Regions from separate parts of the Enterobacter sp. PL_is379 genome, predicted to be linked through region 3. Evidence: predicted binding sites of a transcription regulator. Region 3 holds the regulator's gene; each other region holds the start of a gene.
The links. Region 3 encodes CRP, which controls carbon source genes, mostly activating them, when cyclic AMP is high. Its sites were predicted from a motif close to ATGTGANNNNNNTCACAT; they were not measured.
Positions count from the first base shown of each region.

Region 1 (3,235 bases), on a different contig from region 3:
ATATTTCTCATCGGCGCTGGCATAGCCGCTGATGACAGTGAGGGTAATCAAGGACAGAGGTATTGATTTAATTAACGTTTGCATAGGTTCCCTTTGAATTTTTATTTTCACGGTTAAACGTGCAGGGGAAATGTAAGGATCAAAAATGGAAATGTACATCCATTAACGGAAAGCGCTTTCCGTCTTTGCCGGATTGAATCACAAATTTGAGATATTTGAGAATATTTTTGTGATTAAGGTCACGAATTAAGCTTCTGCCCACGAGAAATGGGCAGAAACAGAAAGAGGAGCGTTATTTTTCCAGCTGCATCAGCTGGCGTTCGTGAACCTTAAAGAATGGACGATAAAGCATCCATGCGTTGAAAAAGGCAAACAGGCACATACACATATTCTTCCAGCTACCGTTGGCCGACCATGCTGCACCCAGCGGTGAGGGCATTGACCATGGCAGCATTGCAACGGCCCTGTCGAGGATACCCATTTGCGTCAAATACCAGGCTATACAGGCATTTATCAACGGAACAAAAACAAAGGGCAGTAAAAAAACCGGGTTCATGATGACGGGGAAGCCAAACAATATTGGCTCATTAATGTTGAACAGAGAAGGCAAAAGACCAATCTTTCCCACACTCTTCAACTGCCTTGAGCGGCTTCGCATTGCCATAAACACCAGTGGCAACGTTGAGCCGATACCGCCAATCAACAGATAAAAATCCCAGAACCCCTGGAGATAAATATGGGGTAGCACAGCCTCCCCAGCAGCCAGGGCTCGCTGATTTTCAAACAGATAGGTGAGCCAGAACGGGTTCATGATACCCGTTATGATCAGGGCACCGTGTATACCAACAAACCATAAAAGATTACACAGAAACAAGGAGATAAGCACCGCCGTAAGAGTATCCGACGCCACGATAAGTGGACGTAATGCTTCCCCAATCAGTTGCGGCAAAATTTGTCCGGTCGTGTGCAGCATCACGGCATTCATCACGCTGATGGAGAGCATAATCACCAGCAGCGGCATCAGCAGCTGGAAGCCATTTCGTGTCATCACCGGCACCTCCTCCGGCAAACGAATACACCATCCTCTCTTATAAAAAAGCCTTATTATTTCAATCGAATATGCGCTTGAAATGAGGGCAGTAAAGAGCCCCATCCCTCCCAGAAACACATTCGTCGCACCATTATCCCGAAAGCCGATAAACAGCAGAAAGGCGAGACATCCGGTGAGCCCGCACAGCCGTTCCGGTAATTGATATTGCTTGGCAAGGCTGGCACTTGCACCGAATGCAACAATCAGCGCCACCAGGCCGAGCGTCAGTTCAAAGGTTGGTAACAGCATCGGACGCAGCAGCAGATAAAAAGATCCCAATCTCGAGGCGCTTGAAATGGCGAACGGTGGAAACAGCATTGGCACCATCAGACTTCCCACGATGACAAAAGGCATCGCAAGAGTAAAACCGTCTCGCATCGCTGTAATGTGTTGATTCTTAGTGATTATATTCGCTACTGGTGTGAGGCGTTGCTCTATCAAATCCACAGCAACATTCATCAAATGAATGTTCATAACTCGACCTTAGTAGTTCGTGAATAGCAGGGATGATCGCGCACATTCATACAAAGTGAAAGGTGCTCTCAAGTGATCGTGGTCACAATTACCTTATCCATAAACGGAAAGCGCTTTCCGTTTTGTTCCGTGGTAACTATATTCCAGCCATAAATTCAAAGGAGACGTTATGAAAAAAATCATGTTGTGTTGTTCTGCCGGAATGTCTACCAGCCTGCTGGTGAAAAAAATGGTCGATGAAGCGCACAAGCGTGGCCTGGAAGCAGAAATCAAAGCGTATGGCGTTGCCGAATTTGCCGAGCAGATTGGTCACTACCAGGTGGTATTGCTTGGACCACAGGTGAAGTACATGCAAAGCGATCTTCAGAAACAAGCCGATAAATACGGGATCCGCGTTGAGCCAATCAACATGATGGATTACGGCATGCAAAAAGGGGGTGCCGTTCTCGATTTCGCCCTCTCCCTGATAGATAACAAATAACGAAGGGAAAACCTATGAGCTCTCTGTACGCAAAACTAATTCAGATTATCGAAAAGAAAATTACTCCGATGGCGGGCGCCGTCGGCCAGCAAAAATATGTCACCTCCATTCGTGACGGCTTCATTACCGCTCTGCCGTTCATGATCGTGGGTTCTTTTATGCTGGTGTTTATCTTCCCCCCCTTCTCGCCCGACACGTCCTGGGGCTTCGCCCGGGCATGGCTGCAATTCTCGCTTGAGCATCGTGAAGCCCTCATGCTGCCCTTTAACTTCAGCATGGGAATTATGACAATCTTTATTTCCGTCGGGATTGCCGCAAGTCTGGCCAAACACCACGATCTCGACGCACTTACCGCCGGGATGCTTTCATTAATGGCCTTTTTGCTTGTCGCTGCGCCATTGAAGGACGGGCAGATTTCAACGGCCTACTTCTCCGGTCAGGGGATCTTTACAGCCATTCTGGTGGCTATTTACTCCACGGAACTTTACGCCTTACTGAAGCGACATAATATTACCATCCGCCTGCCGCCGGAGGTCCCAACCGGCGTAGCGCGCTCGTTTGAGATCCTCATCCCGGTACTGGCAATCGTCATCACGCTGCATCCGCTGAACCTGTTTATTGAAGCGCAACTGGGGATGATCATTCCCGAAGCGATTATGTCGCTGGTGAAACCGCTGGTTGCCGCGTCAGATACGCTCCCCGCAGTGCTCCTCTCGGTGCTTGTGTGCCAGGTGCTCTGGTTTGCAGGTATCCATGGTGCGCTGATCGTCACCGGTATTATGAACCCTTTCTGGATGGCAAACCTGTCCGTAAACCAGGCGGCAATCGCCGCGGGTGAAGCTATCCCGCATATTTACGTTCAGGGTTTCTGGGACCATTACCTGCTAATTGGTGGTGTTGGCTCGACGCTGCCGCTGGCCTTCCTTTTGCTGCGCAGCAAAGCCATCCATTTGCGGACTATTGGGCGAATGGGCGTGGTACCAGGGGTGTTTAACATTAACGAACCCATTCTGTTTGGTGCGCCCATCATTATGAATCCTCTGTTTTTCCTGCCGTTTGTGCTGGTCCCGATGGTCAATGCCACCTTTGCATGGTTTGCACTGGATCTCGATTTAGTCAGCCGTGTGGTATCGATGACGCCATGGACAACACCTGCACCCATTGGCGCATCATGGGCAGCCAACTGGAGC
Region 1 is NZ_JBVPGT010000030.1:343,928-347,162, forward strand. Features, by position in the region: gene AC0TOY_RS15810 (carbohydrate porin) at 1-84, opposite strand, end outside; gene AC0TOY_RS15815 (PTS sugar transporter subunit IIC) at 293-1,564, opposite strand; gene AC0TOY_RS15820 (PTS sugar transporter subunit IIB) at 1,734-2,045, shown strand; gene AC0TOY_RS15825 (PTS sugar transporter subunit IIC) at 2,060-3,235, shown strand, end outside.
Region 1: a site for CRP is predicted at 1,635-1,652, ahead of AC0TOY_RS15815 (PTS sugar transporter subunit IIC). Genes of this name have one in related genera too.

Region 2 (3,235 bases), on a different contig from region 3:
ATTAACCAAACTCGCGCAGACGGTGGGCGATTTTACGGAAGAACGAGTCCTGGCTGGCATCCCGATCTTTTTCACCGGTAATCACCACCGTCGCCGTGGTACCCGCAGGCCACAGATTTCCCTGCTGCTCGTCCAGGTGGATGCGCACCGGCACGCGCTGGGCCAGACGCACCCACTCGAGGTTGGAATCTACCGTCGCCATCCCTTTAGCATCGTTAGAGCTGCTGGAGTTAGTCACCCCTGCGGCGACGCTGTCGACGGTGCCTTTAAAGACGCGATTGCTGCCCAGCGGCGTGATCTCCGCGCGATACCCTGGACGTACACCCTCCAGCTTGGTCTCTTCCATATAGGCGAGCACGTAGAAGGAGTTCTGTTTAACCAGCGCCACGGCGGTTGAGCCGCGGGTAATGAATTCCCCGGCGTAGACGTTCAGGTTGGTCACCCAGCCATCCGACGGCGCACGGATCACGGTGCGCTCCAGATCAAGCTTCGCCAGATCGCGCGTTGCCTGCGCTTTCGCCAGCTGGTGGAGCACGGTCTGCAGCACGTTGTTGGACTGGTCAATCTCTTCACGGGACATTGCCTGAACGCCCAGCTGATTGCGGCGGCCAGCCTCGCGGCGTTTCTCCGCAGCCAGCGCCTGGTAATAGGCCACGTCCGCTTCCGCCTCTTCCAGCGCTTTCTGGTAACGAGGCTGGTCGATGGTGAACAGAACCTGATCTTTTTTCACCAGCTGGTTGTCGTGGACGTTGACCGCCGTGATAAGACCGGCCACGTCAGGGGCGATCGCCACCACATCGGCGCTGAAGCGTGCATCACGCGTCCACGGTGATTCGGTGTAATAGACCCAGGCGCGGAAAATAGCGATGAAGGCGAGGATAACCAGCGCCATGGTGATGGCAGTGCGGGAGATTTTTCTTGTTAGCGTTTTCACATCAACCTCAGACAAACATGCGCGATATCAGGTAGAACAGGCAGCAATACAGCGCGGTATTGAACAATGCAGGGTGCCAGACGAAATCGTAGATCCCGGTAGGGACCAGCACCTTGCGCACCAGCCAGAAGATCGCCAGTGATAAAAGAAGCTCGAAAAATATCGGTGGGAACGACAGACCGAACACCACGATAACGGGAAACAGACTCATGTTGACCTTGATTAGAGAGAGTGCAGGCTTCAGAATTTTTTAGCGCACGCCATCGCAGGAGAGCAAGAAACGCCGGGCGAGAATGGCGCAGCCGTTATGTAATAAATAATATATTAACGTAACTGTTATGCTGTTATCTATAATATGTGATCTAAATCACTTTTAAGCCAGAGTGAACAATGGAACGTTTAAAACGCATGTCGGTCTTCGCCAAAGTGGTTGAACTGGGCTCGTTTACCGCCGCTGCCCGCCAGCTTCAGATGAGCGTCTCATCCATCAGCCAGACGGTGTCCAAACTGGAAGATGAGCTTCAGGTCAAGCTGCTCAACCGCAGCACCCGCAGCATTGGGCTGACGGAAGCGGGTAAAATTTACTATCAGGGCTGTCGCCGCATGCTGCTTGAAGTGCAGGATGTTCACGAACAGCTTTATGCCTTCAATAACACCCCCATCGGCACGCTGCGCATCGGGTGTTCTTCAACTATGGCACAAAATGTTCTCGCTGCCATGACGGCGGATATGCTGAAAGAGTACCCCGGGCTTACCGTCAATCTGGTGACGGGTATCCCGGCGCCGGATCTGATTGCCGACGGGCTGGACGTGGTGATCCGCGTCGGCGCGCTGCAGGATTCCAGCCTGTTCTCGCGTCGGCTGGGCAGCATGCCGATGGTGGTCTGTGCATCGAAAAGCTATCTGGCGCAGTACGGTGTGCCGGAGAAACCCGCCGACCTCACCAACCACTCGTGGCTGGAGTACAGCGTACGGCCCGACAATGAATTTGAGCTGATTGCCCCGGAGGGGATCTCCACCCGACTGCTGCCGGAGGGACGGTTTGTCACCAACGATCCGATGACCATTTCGCGCTGGCTGGTGGCCGGCGCCGGGATCGCCTACGTGCCGCTGATGTGGGTGATCAACGAGATCAACAGCGGCGTGCTGGAGATCCTCTTCCCACGCTACCAGTCCGATCCGCGCCCGGTGTACGCCCTGTATACCGAAAAAGACAAACTCCCGCTCAAGGTACAGGTGTGTATTAACTATCTGACCGAGTATTTTGTGGACGTGGCGGAGCTGTTTCAGGGGATGCGGGGAAGAAGGAAGGAATAATCGATTTATCCCTGAAAGTATATGAGCGATGAATATTTCCAGGATAAAACCCCTTTGCATTCTGGAATATTCCTTCGCCACTATCAGGAATAGCTAATTGACACTGCCGCCGCCCGCCCTTTACTTTATAAACAGTCTGCTGTTCAGACTGTTATTAATTTGTTGCTGATATGAATAATAAAATGTATTCCGCAGGATGACATTAAACAAGGAAAAGAAATGAATCTATTTCAACAAACACCGCCTTCACGCAGGCGCTATGGGCTCGCCGCATTCGTCGGTTTAATTGCAGGGATTGTCTCCGCGTTTGTCAAATGGGGAGCCGAAGTACCGCTTCCGCCACGCAGCCCCACCGATCTATTTACCGGCGCATGCGGGCCTGAGCAATTAATAAGAGCCGCAAGCCAGATTGACTGTTCACGTAATTTTTTAAACCCTCCCTATGTATTTTTACGCGACTGGCTGGGCGTTGTTGATCCTAACGCAGCGGTTTATACATTTGCCGGACATATATTTAACTGGGTCGGCGTGACGCATATTATTTTCTCAATCGTCTTCGCTGTCGGGTATTGTGTCGTTGCTGAAGTCTTCCCGAAAATTAAACTCTGGCAGGGTTTGCTGGCGGGTGCGTTAGCTCAGCTCTTTGTGCATATGATCTCCTTCCCGCTGATGGGGCTGACGCCACCGCTATTTGAGCTGCCGTGGTATGAACACGTGTCAGAGATCGTGGGCCATCTGGTCTGGTTCTGGTCGATAGAAATCATTCGTCGTGATTTACGTAACCGCATCACGCACGAGCCGGATCCGGAGATACCGCTGGGTCACTTACGCTAAAAGAAAGGCGCTACTGATGTAGCGCCTTTTTTATGAAGGAGTCAGGTCAGGCTGTGCCGCCCACCGTCAGGTTGTCCACTTTCAGCGTTGGCTGGCCCACGCCAACCGGCAGGCTCTGGCCCTCTTTACCGCAGACGCCCACGCCGTTAT
Region 2 is NZ_JBVPGT010000024.1:36,380-39,614, reverse strand. Features, by position in the region: gene aaeA (p-hydroxybenzoic acid efflux pump subunit AaeA) at 2-934, opposite strand; gene aaeX (p-hydroxybenzoic acid efflux pump operon protein AaeX) at 942-1,145, opposite strand; gene aaeR (HTH-type transcriptional activator AaeR) at 1,325-2,251, shown strand; gene AC0TOY_RS05845 (YagU family protein) at 2,471-3,085, shown strand; gene tldD (metalloprotease TldD) at 3,132-3,235, opposite strand, start outside.
Region 2: a site for CRP is predicted at 1,290-1,307, ahead of aaeR (HTH-type transcriptional activator AaeR). Genes of this name have one in related genera too.

Region 3 (3,235 bases):
GGGCGTTCTGGCGCAGCAGTCCACTTTGCCACTGCGGCCACAGCCAGACCATGCCGCCAAAGGCAATCAGGCAGCCGATCAGGGTATCAATCAGCCTGGCGACAATAAACTGTTCGCCATTGAGCGTGAGCAGCTGCAGGGTGTATACCGCCGTCACCGTAAACCCCACCATCGCCCAGCCGTAGTTTTTGCGGATAATCAGGTAGCTCACCAGCGTGATCGCCAGCATGCCTGCCAGAGTATAGCCTTCCGGCACGTGGAAGTGCAGCGTCACGCCCGCGATGATCAGCCCGGCCATGGTGCCGCCCGCCCGATGCAGAATACGCACCCGCGTGGCGCCGTAGCCGTTCTGGGTGACAAACAGCACGGTCATTAAGATCCAGTAGGGTTTCGGCAGATGCAGCGCCATGCCCATCAGGCTGGCGGTACTGAGCATCACGCTAATTCGTGCGGCGTTGCGCAGGGCGGACGATTTAAGAGAAAGATAGCTTTTGAGCGCGGGCAATAGCGGCAGCCGTTTCTGCTTATCCGCCATCAGGTCGCGGGGATAAAGCGGGCGCTGCGTGCGCAACACGCGGGCGATACGGCTGAAGTGCCAGGCGGCAAACTGGCCGACGGGGTTATCCGGATGCTGACGAGCGATTTTCTCCAGCGCGCCCAGCTGCTTATCCATGTTAAAGCGCGTCGGGTAGCGGTGATAGAGAATATCATCGGCCAGCACGCGCAGGCGTGCGGACACCGTCTGCGCGTTCCAGCGGATCACCGCTTCGGCGTGGCTGCGCTCGACCAGCTTTTGCACCTCCTGCGGGTGGTGCAGGCTAACGGAGATATGCTCCTGCAGATCCAGCCCGACCTGGAAGGTGCGCAGCAGCCGTTTGTACTCGTGGTTCTTGTTGGCGGCGAGCATATGAAGCTGCTGATAGCACTGGCTTATCAGATCCACCACCTTCTGCTGGCGCGTCAGCAGGGGCGGTAAGGATTTTTCCGGATCGGTATGCTGGGTCAGCAGGGTGTATTTGGCTTCGCAGTAATCCGCAAGCTGCACATAGAGCAGGCTCAGGGATTCACGCAGCGGCTGCTCCCGCCACAGCCAGAACCAGAACCAGTTAAACAGGCCGTACCATAATGTCCCCAGGGCGTAGATCAGCAGCGGCTCCCACACCGGCATATTCCCGGCGAGGCTCAGCGTGAAAATGGCCGCAATCAGCGACGCGGGAAGCAGGCGGGCGTGCAGCGAACTGATTTCCGCCGTGACGCCGAGGGTCATCGCCAGCACGGTCAGGATCAGCGGCAGCGGAATATCACGAGCCAGTAAAAGCTGTACGGCGAGGCTACAGCCCGCAAACAGGCAGCCGCCGATAATCAGGCGTTTGAAAAAGCGCTTATGCGGCGTGTCCAGACCAGCAATGTTGCAGCAGGCGGGTACAAGGGAAAACAGCAGGCCTTGCTGAAGATGCCCGAGGATCAGGCCTATGGCCACAGGAAGACACAACACCAGCGTTTGTCGCAGTGCGTAGTTAACTTCCGGGTGATAGATCAGCCTGCGCCACATGGGGAATAGAGACAAAAACGGCGTGACACCTTGCGATGGCACGCCGTTTAAGCGGAATTAACGCGTTCCGTAGACCACGATGGTTTTACCGTGGGCGGAGATCAGGTTTTGATCTTCCAGCATTTTCAGGATACGGCCCACAGTCTCACGGGAGCAACCGACGATCTGACCAATTTCCTGACGGGTAATTTTAATTTGCATGCCGTCCGGGTGGGTCATGGCGTCTGGCTGTTTCGCGAGGTTCAGCAGGGTCTGTGCGATACGGCCGGTAACGTCCAGGAAGGCGAGGTTGCCCACTTTCTCTGAGGTGACCTGCAGACGGCGCGCCATCTGGGAAGAAAGACGCATCAGGATGTCAGGGTTAACCTGAATCAGCTGACGGAACTTCTTGTAAGAAATTTCAGCCACTTCACATGCTGTCTTTGCACGAACCCAGGCGCTACGTTCCTGGCCCTCTTCAAACAGGCCCAGTTCACCGATGAAATCGCCCTGGTTCAGATAAGAAAGGATCATCTCTTTCCCTTCTTCATCTTTGATCAGCACTGCCACCGAGCCTTTAACGATGTAATACAACGTTTCCGCTTTTTCACCCTGGTGAATCAGCGTGCTCTTCGATGGGTACTTATGAATGTGGCAATGAGACAAGAACCATTCGAGAGTCGGGTCTGTTTGCGGTTTGCCAAGCACCATGCGCTGTTATCCTCTGTTATAAGCTGTCACCAGAGTCATCAGATGCATCCGGACTCTGGGGTTGCAATCGAATTCTTACCCATACCCTGGGAAGTCGGCTACCGTAACGTTTCGCAGCCAGTAAAGTTTGATGTCCTCTGCATACATGTGTAACGTCAATGTATTACTGTAGCATCCTGAGTGTTTTAGCATAGCTTTCGCCGCGTGTCTCCTGGTGTCTCGCTTCAGCATGATGCAGGTCGCCTTCCATTGCGAGAAATGTAACGCACGCGTAATCTGTCACCAAAAATGCAACGTTGGAGTTTAAGAATATGCAAGCGCGCGTGAAGTGGGTTGAAGGTTTAACGTTCCTGGGCGAATCCGCGTCAGGGCACCAGATTTTGATGGACGGTAACTCCGGCGATAAAGCGCCCAGCCCAATGGAAATGGTGCTGATGGCGGCAGGAGGATGCAGCGCTATTGACGTGGTGTCGATTCTGCAAAAAGGTCGTCATGACGTGACGGATTGTGAGGTTAAACTCACGTCAGAACGTCGCGAAGAGGCGCCACGCCTGTTCACCCATATTAATCTGCACTTTGTGGTCACCGGTAAAGAGTTGAAGGACGCAGCGGTCTCGCGTGCGGTGGACCTGTCTGCGGAGAAGTACTGCTCTGTGGCGTTAATGCTGGAGAAAGCGGTAAAAATCACGCATTCGTATGAAGTGGTCGAGGCTTAATTATTGGGGCATCGTGCGTGTTGATGCCCTCACCCTAACCCTCTCCCACAGGGAGAGGGAACATGTTCACGCAATCTGCTTCCCTTCCATCAGTCGCTCCACCAGCGGCGTCATGATGAGCTCCATCGCCAGCCCCATTTTTCCGCCCGGCACGACTAACGTATTCATGTGCGAAATAAACGAGCCCTGCAGCATGGCCAGTAGCCAGGGGTAATCAATGCCTTCGAGATTGCGGAAATGGATCACCACAAAGCTCTCATCAAGGGACGGGATACTT
Region 3 is NZ_JBVPGT010000020.1:22,470-25,704, reverse strand. Features, by position in the region: gene AC0TOY_RS02785 (YccS/YhfK family putative transporter) at 1-1,552, opposite strand, end outside; gene crp (cAMP-activated global transcriptional regulator CRP) at 1,610-2,242, opposite strand; gene AC0TOY_RS02775 (OsmC family protein) at 2,554-2,958, shown strand; gene AC0TOY_RS02770 (phosphoribulokinase) at 3,025-3,235, opposite strand, start outside.